DNA from 2 places in the Paucibacter sediminis genome. Region 1 is predicted to be linked to the other one. Evidence: predicted binding sites of a transcription regulator. Region 1 holds the regulator's gene; the other holds the start of a gene.
The links. Region 1 encodes FNR, which switches genes on or off when oxygen is low (the NO sensors DNR and NnrR bind a similar motif). Its sites were predicted from a motif close to TTGATNNNNATCAA; they were not measured.
Positions count from the first base shown of each region.

Region 1 (4,689 bases):
CAGCGACTGGCTCTATGGCGGTGCGCATGACACCATCATCGAAACCATCAGCAAGGGCCGCAACGGCGTGATGCCGCCGATGGCCGCCGCGGTAGGCACGCCGGAAGACGTGCGCAATGTGGCCAACTATGTGCTGAGCCTGTCGGGCAGCCCGCACAACTCGATCGCGGCCCAGCTGGGCAAGCCCAAGTTCGGCGCTTGCGCGGCCTGCCATGGTCCGGACGGCAAGGGCAACCAGGCCCTGGGCGCGCCCAACCTGACCGACAAGGTCTGGCTGCATGGCTGGGGCGAAGACGCGGTGATGGCGATGATCAACAACGGCAAGAACAACGTCATGCCCGCCCACGCCTCGCGCCTGAGCGCTGAGCAGATCCGCGTGCTGGCGGCCTATGTGTGGAGCCTGTCGCAAACCACGGCCGTGGCCGCCAAGTAAGAAGTAGCAGAAAAGCAGCAACTGATGAGCAGCGAAGCCAGCGCCACGACCCAGCCCAGCCAGAGCGGTGGTGATGCCGCCGTGGAGATGGTTTCGCTCTATCAGGCACAGAAGAAGATCTACCCCCGCGCCGTCACGGGCTGGTTTGCGACCTGGCGCTGGAGCCTGGTCTGGATCACGCAGCTGCTGTTCTACGGCCTGCCCTGGTTGAACTGGAACGGCCGCCAGGCCGTGCTCTTCGACCTGGGCGCGCGCCGTTTCTATATCTTCGAACTGGTCCTGTATCCGCAGGACTTCATCTTCCTGACCGGGATCCTGCTGATCTCGGCCTATGCGCTGTTTCTCTTCACCGCGGTGGCGGGGCGGCTGTGGTGCGGCTATGCCTGCCCGCAGACCGTCTACACCGAGATCTTCATGTGGGTGGAGCAGCGCTTCGAGGGCGATCGCGCCGCACGCATGCGGCTTGACGCCGGCCCCTGGAACGCCGAGAAGCTGGCGCGCAAGGGCGGCAAGCAGCTGGTCTGGCTGAGCCTGGGCCTGTGGACCGGCTTTACCTTTGTCGGCTACTTCACGCCCATCAAGCTGCTGGGCAGCGAGGCCCTGGCCCTGAGCTTCGGGCCCTGGGAATGGTTCTGGGTGCTGTTCTACGGTTTTGCCACCTACGGCAATGCAGGCTATATGCGCGAGCAGGTCTGCAAATACATGTGCCCCTATGCGCGCTTCCAGAGCGCCATGTTCGACAAGGACACGCTGATCATCAGCTACGACGCCGAGCGCGGCGAGCCGCGCGGCGCGCGCGGGCGCAAGGCGGACCCGAAGCAGCTCGGGCTCGGCGCCTGCATCGACTGCAATCTCTGCGTGCATGTCTGCCCCACCGGCATCGATATCCGCAAGGGCCTGCAATACGAGTGCATCGGCTGCGCCGCCTGTGTCGATGTGTGCAACGGCGTGATGGACAAGATGGGCTATGCGCGCGGCCTGGTGCGCTACGACACCCAGAACGGGCTGTCCCAGCACCTGACGCGCAGCCAACTGCTGGCGCGCATGTTCCGCCCGCGCGTGCTGATCTATACCGCCATCCTTTTCGTCATCAGCGCGGCCCTGATGGCCAGCATCGCGCTGCGCACCACCTTCAAGGTGGACGTGGTGCGCGACCGCGCCTCGCTGGCACGGCAGGTCGAGGACGGCTATGTGGAAAACGTCTACCGCCTGCAGATCATGAATGCCACCGAGCAGGAGCAGCGTTTCACGCTGACGGCCTCCGGCCTGCTGGGCCTGCGCATGCAGCCCGCGGTGGACGTCGTCGCGGTCGGACCCGCCGAGGCGCGCTGGATCTCGGTGGCGCTGCGCGTGCCGCCCGAGGTCGCGGCCAGCGAGGGCGCCGGCGCCCATCCGATCCAGTTCGAGATCCGCCGCCTCGCCAGCCCGGGCACCGACGCCGGCAGTCTGATGGAAAAATCAACCTTTGTGCTGCCGCGTTGAGCGGCGGCCCATTCATCCGAAAGAGCACGCCATGAGCAAGCAGCAAGACCTGACCCCGGCCGACAAGCCCGCCCCCTGGTGGCGCGAACGCATGATGTGGCTGGTGGTGGGCGGCCCGTCGGTGGTGATCGTCGCCTGCATCGCCACGCTGACGCTGGCGATCCGTTTCCCGGATCCGGTGATCGAGACCAAAGCCCGCCTGTCGGCCGACAGTGCGGAAGAGCAGGGCGCGGCCCTGCAGCCCGCCATGAAGGCCCGCAACCATGCGGCGACGGGCGGCCACTGACGCAGCAGACTCACAAGCCGAGGGGGCGCGTATGGGTGAAGCAGGGGACGCAGCAGGGGACGATGCAGGTATTGAGCGCAGGCCAGGTGACCGGCCGGGGCTGGTGCGTTCGGCCATGTTCATCCTCTGGCCGTCCTTCTTCATGGCCGGCGTGACCGTGGCGCTGGTGTTCGCGGTGGTGGACCCCAGCGATCTGAGCTGGTTCGGCGCGGCCCCGATGGCGCTGCCGCGCGCCGCCATCTACACGCTCAGCTTCCTGATCTTCTGGCTGCTCATCAGCGCCGCATCGGCGATGTCACTGTACCTGGCCCAGCAACAAAAAAGCCCGCCTCAGTAGCGGGCCTGGGCGGGCGTTTGAGGCTTTGCGGCCGGGCTCAGCAGGTGGTGCTGTTGACCAGCTTCTGCAGCCCCGGCTGATCCATGATGCGGATCTGGCGCTGCTTCACTTCCAGCAGGCCGTCTTCCTGGAACTTCGAGAAGGTGCGGCTGACCGTCTCCAGCTTCAGGCCCAGATAGCTGCCGATTTCCTCGCGCGTCATGCGCAGCACCAGGGCCGAGGCCGAGAAGCCGCGCGCCTGCAGGCGCTGGGTCAGGTTGAGCAGGAAGGCCGCCAGGCGCTCCTCGGCGCGCATGCTGCCCAAGAGCAGCATCACGCCATGGTCGCGCACGATTTCGCGGCTCATGATCTTGTGGAACTGATGCTGCAGATCGGTGAATTCGCGCGACAGCTCTTCCAGCTGGCTGTAGGGAATCACGCAGACCTGCGAGTCCTCCAGGGCCACGGCGTCGCAGCTGTGGCGGTCATTGCTGATGCCGTCCAGCCCCAGCAACTCGCCGGCCATCTGGAAGCCGGTGACCTGGTCGCGCCCGTCTTCGGACGACACGCAGGTCTTGAAGAAACCGGTGCGCACCGCATAAAGCGACTGGAAGGAGTCCCCGGTACGGAACAGCGTGTCGCCGCGTTCGACATTGCGGCGTGTGGCCACCAGGGCGTCCAGTTGATCCAGGTCACCCTTGGATAGGCCGACGGGCAAGCACAACTCCCGCAGGTTGCAGCTGGAACAAGCTACCTTGAAGGGCTCGATCTTGATGGCGTGGTTGGCATTCATGTGGCGAATTATGGTGGCTGGGCCCGGAGCTGGGGCGGATTCCGCACCCGATGGCGTGCCTGTGTGCATAGAGTTGAACATGATGCTCCTCAAGATTGACGCCATTCTTTCTCTATGCTCGCGCTGCAAGATTGACCCAAGTCAAACGCCCTGTCAACGGGCTTGGCACAGTACGGTCCATGGAACCAAGAGTCGCTGAACCCCTGCCAGGCATCACCGAAGACGTGTTGCGCCGCTTTGACGTTTCCGGGCCGCGCTACACCTCCTACCCGACTGCCGACCGTTTCGTCGAGGCCTTTACCACCACCCAATACCGTCAGGCCCTGCAACAGCGGGCCCAGGGCGGCGTGGTGGGGGGCGGCGCGCCGCTGTCCATCTATGTGCACATCCCCTTTTGCGAGTCGGTCTGCTACTACTGCGCTTGCAACAAGGTCATTACCAAGCACCATGAGAAGGCGGCCGAATACCTGGACGCGCTGGTCACGGAGATGGACCTGACCCTGGCGGATCTCGGACGCACCCAGTCGGTGTCGCAGCTGCATCTGGGTGGCGGTTCACCGACCTTCCTCAGCGATGCGGAGCTGACGCGCCTGATGGACGACATTCGCAGCCGCTTCAAGCTCGCGCCCGGTGCCGAGATCTCGATCGAGGTGGACCCGCGCACCGTCACCAACGAGCGCCTACAGCATCTGCGCGGCCTGGGCTTCAATCGCCTGAGCTTTGGCGTGCAGGACTTCGACCCGGCGGTGCAGAAGGCCGTGCATCGCATGCAGAGCTACGAGAGCGTGGAAGCGCTGATGATCCAGGCGCGTGCCCTGGGCTTCGAATCCACCAATGTGGACCTGATCTACGGCCTGCCGCAGCAGACGCCCGAGTCCTTCGCCCGCACCATCGCCCAGGTGGCGGCACTCAAGCCGGACCGCATCGCGCTGTATGGCTACGCCCATCTGCCGCAGCGCTTCAAGCCGCAGCGCCGCATCGACGCCGCACTGCTGCCGGTGGCGGCCGACAAGCTGCACATGCTGTCGGGCGCGCTCGGCGGCTTTGTCGGGCACGGCTACACCTATATCGGCATGGACCATTTTGCCCTGCCCAACGACAGCCTGGCGGTGGCCAAGCGCCAGGGCCGGTTGCACCGCAACTTCCAGGGCTACAGCACCCAGCCCGATTGCGACCTGATCGGCCTGGGCGTTTCCGCCATCGGCCGCATCGGCGCCACCTACAGCCAGAATGCCAAGACCCTGCCCGAGTACTACGACGCGCTGGCCCATGGCCAGCTGCCGATCGAGCGCGGCCTGGCCCTGTCGCGCGACGACCTGGTGCGGCGCGCCATGATCATGGCGCTGATGTGCCAGGGGCGGGTGGAGTTCGAGTCCATC
Region 1 is NZ_CP116346.1:4,883,431-4,888,119, reverse strand. It holds gene ccoP (cytochrome-c oxidase, cbb3-type subunit III) at 1-433, shown strand, start outside; gene ccoG (cytochrome c oxidase accessory protein CcoG) at 458-1,915, shown strand; gene PFX98_RS22675 (hypothetical protein) at 1,947-2,201, shown strand; gene PFX98_RS22670 (hypothetical protein) at 2,317-2,538, shown strand; gene fnr (fumarate/nitrate reduction transcriptional regulator Fnr) at 2,576-3,310, opposite strand; gene hemN (oxygen-independent coproporphyrinogen III oxidase) at 3,490-4,689, shown strand, end outside.

Region 2 (4,689 bases), 1.0 Mb from region 1:
CGGCGCGGCCGGGCCGAGGGCTTTATGCAGGTCTGCCATGGCAAGGCGGCGCCGCTGCGCCGGCTCGCACCGGGCGATCGGGTGGTGTATTACTCGCCCACCGAGACCTTTGGCGGCCAGGATCGCCTGCAGGCCTTCACCGCCATCGGCACGCTGCGCCGGGGCAGCCCCTACCAGGTGGAGATGGGTGAGGGCTTCTGCCCCTTCCGCCGCGATGTCGACTGGCTGGCGGCCCGGCCGCAGCCGATCGCGCCTCTGCTGGAGCGCCTGGATCTGACGCGCGGCCAGCGCAACTGGGGCTACCAGTTCCGCTTCGGCCTGCTTGCGCTCAGCGTGGCCGATATGGACCTGATTGCACACGCCATGCAGGCAGCGCTGCCGGCGCGCGCGCAGGGCGATCTGGCGTTCAGCTGAGCAGCCAGCTGCTGACGCGGAAGGTCACGAACGAGGCCGCATAGGCCAGCGCGAACAGATAGCCCAGCATGATGAGGGGAATGCGCAGGCCGCCGGTCTCACGCTTCACCGCCGCCAGGGTGGCGATGCACTGCGGCGCGAACACATACCAGGCCAGCAGCGAGAAGGCGGTGGGCAGGCTCCAGCTCTGCGCGATCAACGGGGTCAGGGCTTGCGCCGCATCCTCGGCCGTGGCCGAGAGCGCGTAGACCGTGCCCAGCGCGCTGATGGCGATCTCGCGGGCGGCAAGACCTGGCACCAGTGCCAGGCTGATCTGCCAGTTGAAGCCGATCGGCTCGAACAGGGTGGCGAGGCCTCGACCCAGCATGCCGGCAAGGCTGTACTGGATGGCCGGCCCGGAGGCACCGTCCGGCGGCGCCGGGAAACTCGCCAGCAGCCACAGCAGCACCGTCAGCGTGAGGATGATGCCACCCACACGCTTGAGGAAGATCTCGGCGCGCTGCCACAGGCCGATGGCGATATTGCGTGCATGCGGCCAGTGGTAGGCCGGCAGCTCCATCATCAGCGGCCGGGTGTGGTGGCCGCCGGTATAGCGCTTGAGCAGCCAGGCCACCGCCATGGCGCCCACGATGCCGGCCAGGTACAGCACGAACAGCACCAGGCCCTGCAGCTCGATGCCGGCCCACAGCGCGCGCTGCGGCACGAAGGCGCCGATCAGCAGCGCATAGACAGGCAGGCGCGCCGAGCAGGTCATCAGCGGCGCGATCAGGATGGTGACCAGGCGGTCGCGCGGATTGGCGATCGAGCGCGTGGCCATGATGCCGGGGATGGCGCAGGCAAAGCTGGAGAGCAGGGGAATGAAGCTGCGCCCCGAGAGCCCGACGCTGCCCATGATGCGGTCCAGCAGGAAGGCAGCGCGCGGCAGATAGCCCGACTCCTCCAGCACCAGGATGAAGAAGAACAGGATCAGGATCTGCGGCAGAAAGGCCAGCACGCTGCCCACGCCGGCGATCAGCGCGTCCACCAGCAGGCTGCGCAGCCAGCCGGGCGGCAGGGCGCTGCCGACCTGCTCGCCCAGCCAGGCCACACCGGCCTCGATCAGGTCCTTGGGCGCCTCGGCCCAGGAAAACACCGCCTGGAACAGCAGGAACAGCAGCAGCGCCAGCAGCAGCGGGCCCAGCACCGGGTGCAGCACGAAGCGGTCGAGGCGGTCGCTGGGCAGTTCGGGCGTCTGGGCGTCCAGGCCCAGTTCGTGCAGGATGCGGTTGACCCGTGCCTGGTCCTCATGGCTGGGGTGGGCGCTGGCGGCCGCTTGCGGTGCGGACCAGGCGTCGCGCCGGTCCAGCAACTGGCGCAACTCGTCCAGGCCATGCCCCTGGGTGGCGACGGTGCGCACCACCGGCACGCCCAGCGCCTCGGCGAGCGCCTGGGCATCGATGTGCAGGCCGCGCGCGGCGGCCAGGTCGGCCATGTTCAGCGCCACCACGCAGGGCAGGCCCTGGCGCTGCAGCGACAGCACCAGGCGCAGATTGCGGCGCAGATTGGTGGCGTCGAGCACGCAGATGATCAGGTCGGGCCGCTTCTCGCCCTTGGCGCGTCCGGCCAGCACATCGCAGGTGACGCGCTCGTCGGGCGAGCGTGGGTAGAGGCTGTAGGTGCCGGGCAGATCCAGCAGGCGCAGGCTCTTGCCGGCCAGGGTCTTGAGCCGGCCCTCCTTGCGCTCCACGGTGACGCCGGCGTAGTTGGCCACCTTCTGGCGGCTGCCGGTGAGGCGGTTGAAGAGGGCGGTCTTGCCGCAGTTCGGATTACCCACCAGGGCCAGCAAGGGGCCGGCCGGGTGGATGTGGATGACCGAGGATGCCGTCATGCGAAAGATGCCGCGGGCTCAGGCCGCCACCAGCTGCACGCAGGCGGCTTCGGCCTCGCGCAGCGCAAAGGTGGATTGGCCGATACGCACCACCAGCGGGTCGCCACCGGGCAGGCCGCGCGCCAGCACGCTGACATGCTCACCGGCGACGAAGCCGATTTCCTCCAGCCATTGCGGCCATTCCGGCGCATGCGCCGGCGCCGCCAGCCCGGCCACACGGTGGGCTGCACCCAGGGAGGCACGCGCAAGCGTGAACATGGAAGCGGGCTGGGACATGGGCGGGCCTTGCGGAGCGGTTGAGAGCGACGGATTCATTCTAAATGCGAAGAAATCGCATTTAGATCCCGATGGCTTTGTTTGCCCAGATGCTTTGATTTGGCGCAATTTGCTGCGGCGCCGCGGATTTGCGCAAACGAGCAATGACGGGCGCGCAAACGTTTAGCGTTTTCCTTAGAAGCCGATACACTCGCGTTTTTTAGAATGCCTCTATCCCCGCCGGCCGCCCGTTCCGATCCGCAAGAATCGCCGTTCGGGCCCGCCCCCGTGCATGCTGGCGTCTATCCCAACCTGTGCAAGCTTGTATAGGACCGCAATGAAGCTCACTCTGTCTACGCTGGCCGGCGCTGCCCTGGCCCTTGCCGCCTCGTCCGCCGCCATCGCGCAGGCCACGCCGGCGGTGATCTTCGACATGGGCGGCAAGTTCGACAAGTCCTTCAACGAGTCGGCCTACCGTGGCGTGGAGCGCTGGAAGGCCGAGACCGGCGGCAAGTACCTCGAATTCGAGATCAGCAACGAGACCCAGCGCGTGCAGGCGATCCGCCGCATGGCCGAGCGTGGCGCCAGCCCCATCATCTCGATCGGCTTTGCCCAGGCCTCGGCGCTGGAGCAGGTGGCCAAGGAGTTCCCCAAGACCAAGTTCGCCATCGTCGACATGGTGGTGAACCAGCCCAATGTGCAGTCGCTGGTGTTCAAGGAGCATGAGGGAAGCTTCCTGGTCGGCGCGATGGCCACGCTCAGCAGCAAGACCGGCAAGGTCGGCTTCGTGGGCGGCATGGACATCCCGCTGATCCGCAAGTTCCAGTGCGGCTACGAGCAGGGCGCCAAGGCGGCCAATGCCAAGACCGAGGTGTTCTCCAACATGACCGGCACCACCGCCACCGCCTGGAACGACCCCACGCGCGGCGGTGAGCTGGCCAAGGCCCAGTTCGCCAAGGGCGTGGACGTGGTGTTCGCGGCCGCCGGCGGCACCGGCACCGGTGTCTACCAGGCCGCCAAGGATGCCGGCAAGCTGGCCATCGGCGTGGACAGCAACCAGAACCATATCCAGCCCGGCACCATGCTGACCTCCATGGTCAAGCGCGTGGACGTGGCGGTCTACAACGTGCTGAAGGACTGGAAGGCCGGCGTCAGCGTGCTCGGGCTCAAGGAGGGCGGCGTCGACTACGCCGTCGATCAGCACAACGCCAAGCTCATCACGCCCGCGCTGAAGACCAAGGTCGAGGCCTACAAGGCCGACATCATTGCCGGCAAGATCAAGGTGGCCGACTACATGGCCGACAACGCCTGCAAGTATTGAAGAAGCAGCCAATAGCAGAGCGGCCCATGTCTGATTCCAAGCGCGCGCCGGCGGTCCGGCTGTGCGAGATTTCCAAGCGCTTCGGCGCGGTGCAGGCCAACCGCGGCGTGACGCTGGCGGTGGCGCCCGGCACGGTGCATGGCATCGTGGGCGAGAACGGCGCCGGCAAGTCCACGCTGATGGCCATCCTCTACGGCTACTACCAGGCCGACGAGGGCCATATCGAGGTGGGCGGCGAGCGCGTCAGCATCGCCAACTCGCACCAGGCGATCGCCCTGGGCGTGGGCATGGTGCACCAGCACTTCATGCTGGTGGACACGCTGTCCTGCCTGGACAACGTGATGCTGGGTGCCGAGCCCACCTTCTTCCTGGCACGCGGCAAGCGTGCCGTGCGCGCCAAGCTCGAGGCCCTGATGCAGAGCACCGGCCTGCAGGTGCAGCTCGACGCGCTGGTGGGCGAACTGCCGGTCGGCGAGCTGCAGCGCCTGGAGATCCTCAAGGCCCTGTATCGCGGCGCCAAGATCCTGATCCTAGACGAACCCACGGCGGTGCTGACCCCGCAGGAGACCGAGCAGCTGTTCGAGACCCTGCGCAAGCTGCGCGCCCAGGGCACCACGATTCTGCTCATCACGCACAAGCTCAAGGAAGTGATGGCCTTGTGCGACGAGGTCACGGTAATGCGCGCCGGCCAGGTCATCAAGACCACGGCGATCGCCGCGACCAGCCCCGAAGACCTGGCCGAAGCCATGGTGGGCCGCAAGGTGAATCTCGGCCGTGCCGAGACACAGGCGGCGCGGGGTCAGGCCTTGCGCCTGCAGGCCTCGGGCCTGCG
Region 2 is NZ_CP116346.1:3,854,218-3,858,906, forward strand. It holds gene PFX98_RS17875 (EVE domain-containing protein) at 1-414, shown strand, start outside; gene feoB (ferrous iron transport protein B) at 407-2,281, opposite strand; gene PFX98_RS17885 (FeoA family protein) at 2,300-2,557, opposite strand; gene PFX98_RS17890 (BMP family lipoprotein) at 2,874-3,857, shown strand; gene PFX98_RS17895 (ABC transporter ATP-binding protein) at 3,884-4,689, shown strand, end outside.
Region 2: the regulator FNR is predicted to act here: its motif matches at 2,652-2,665, upstream of PFX98_RS17885 (FeoA family protein).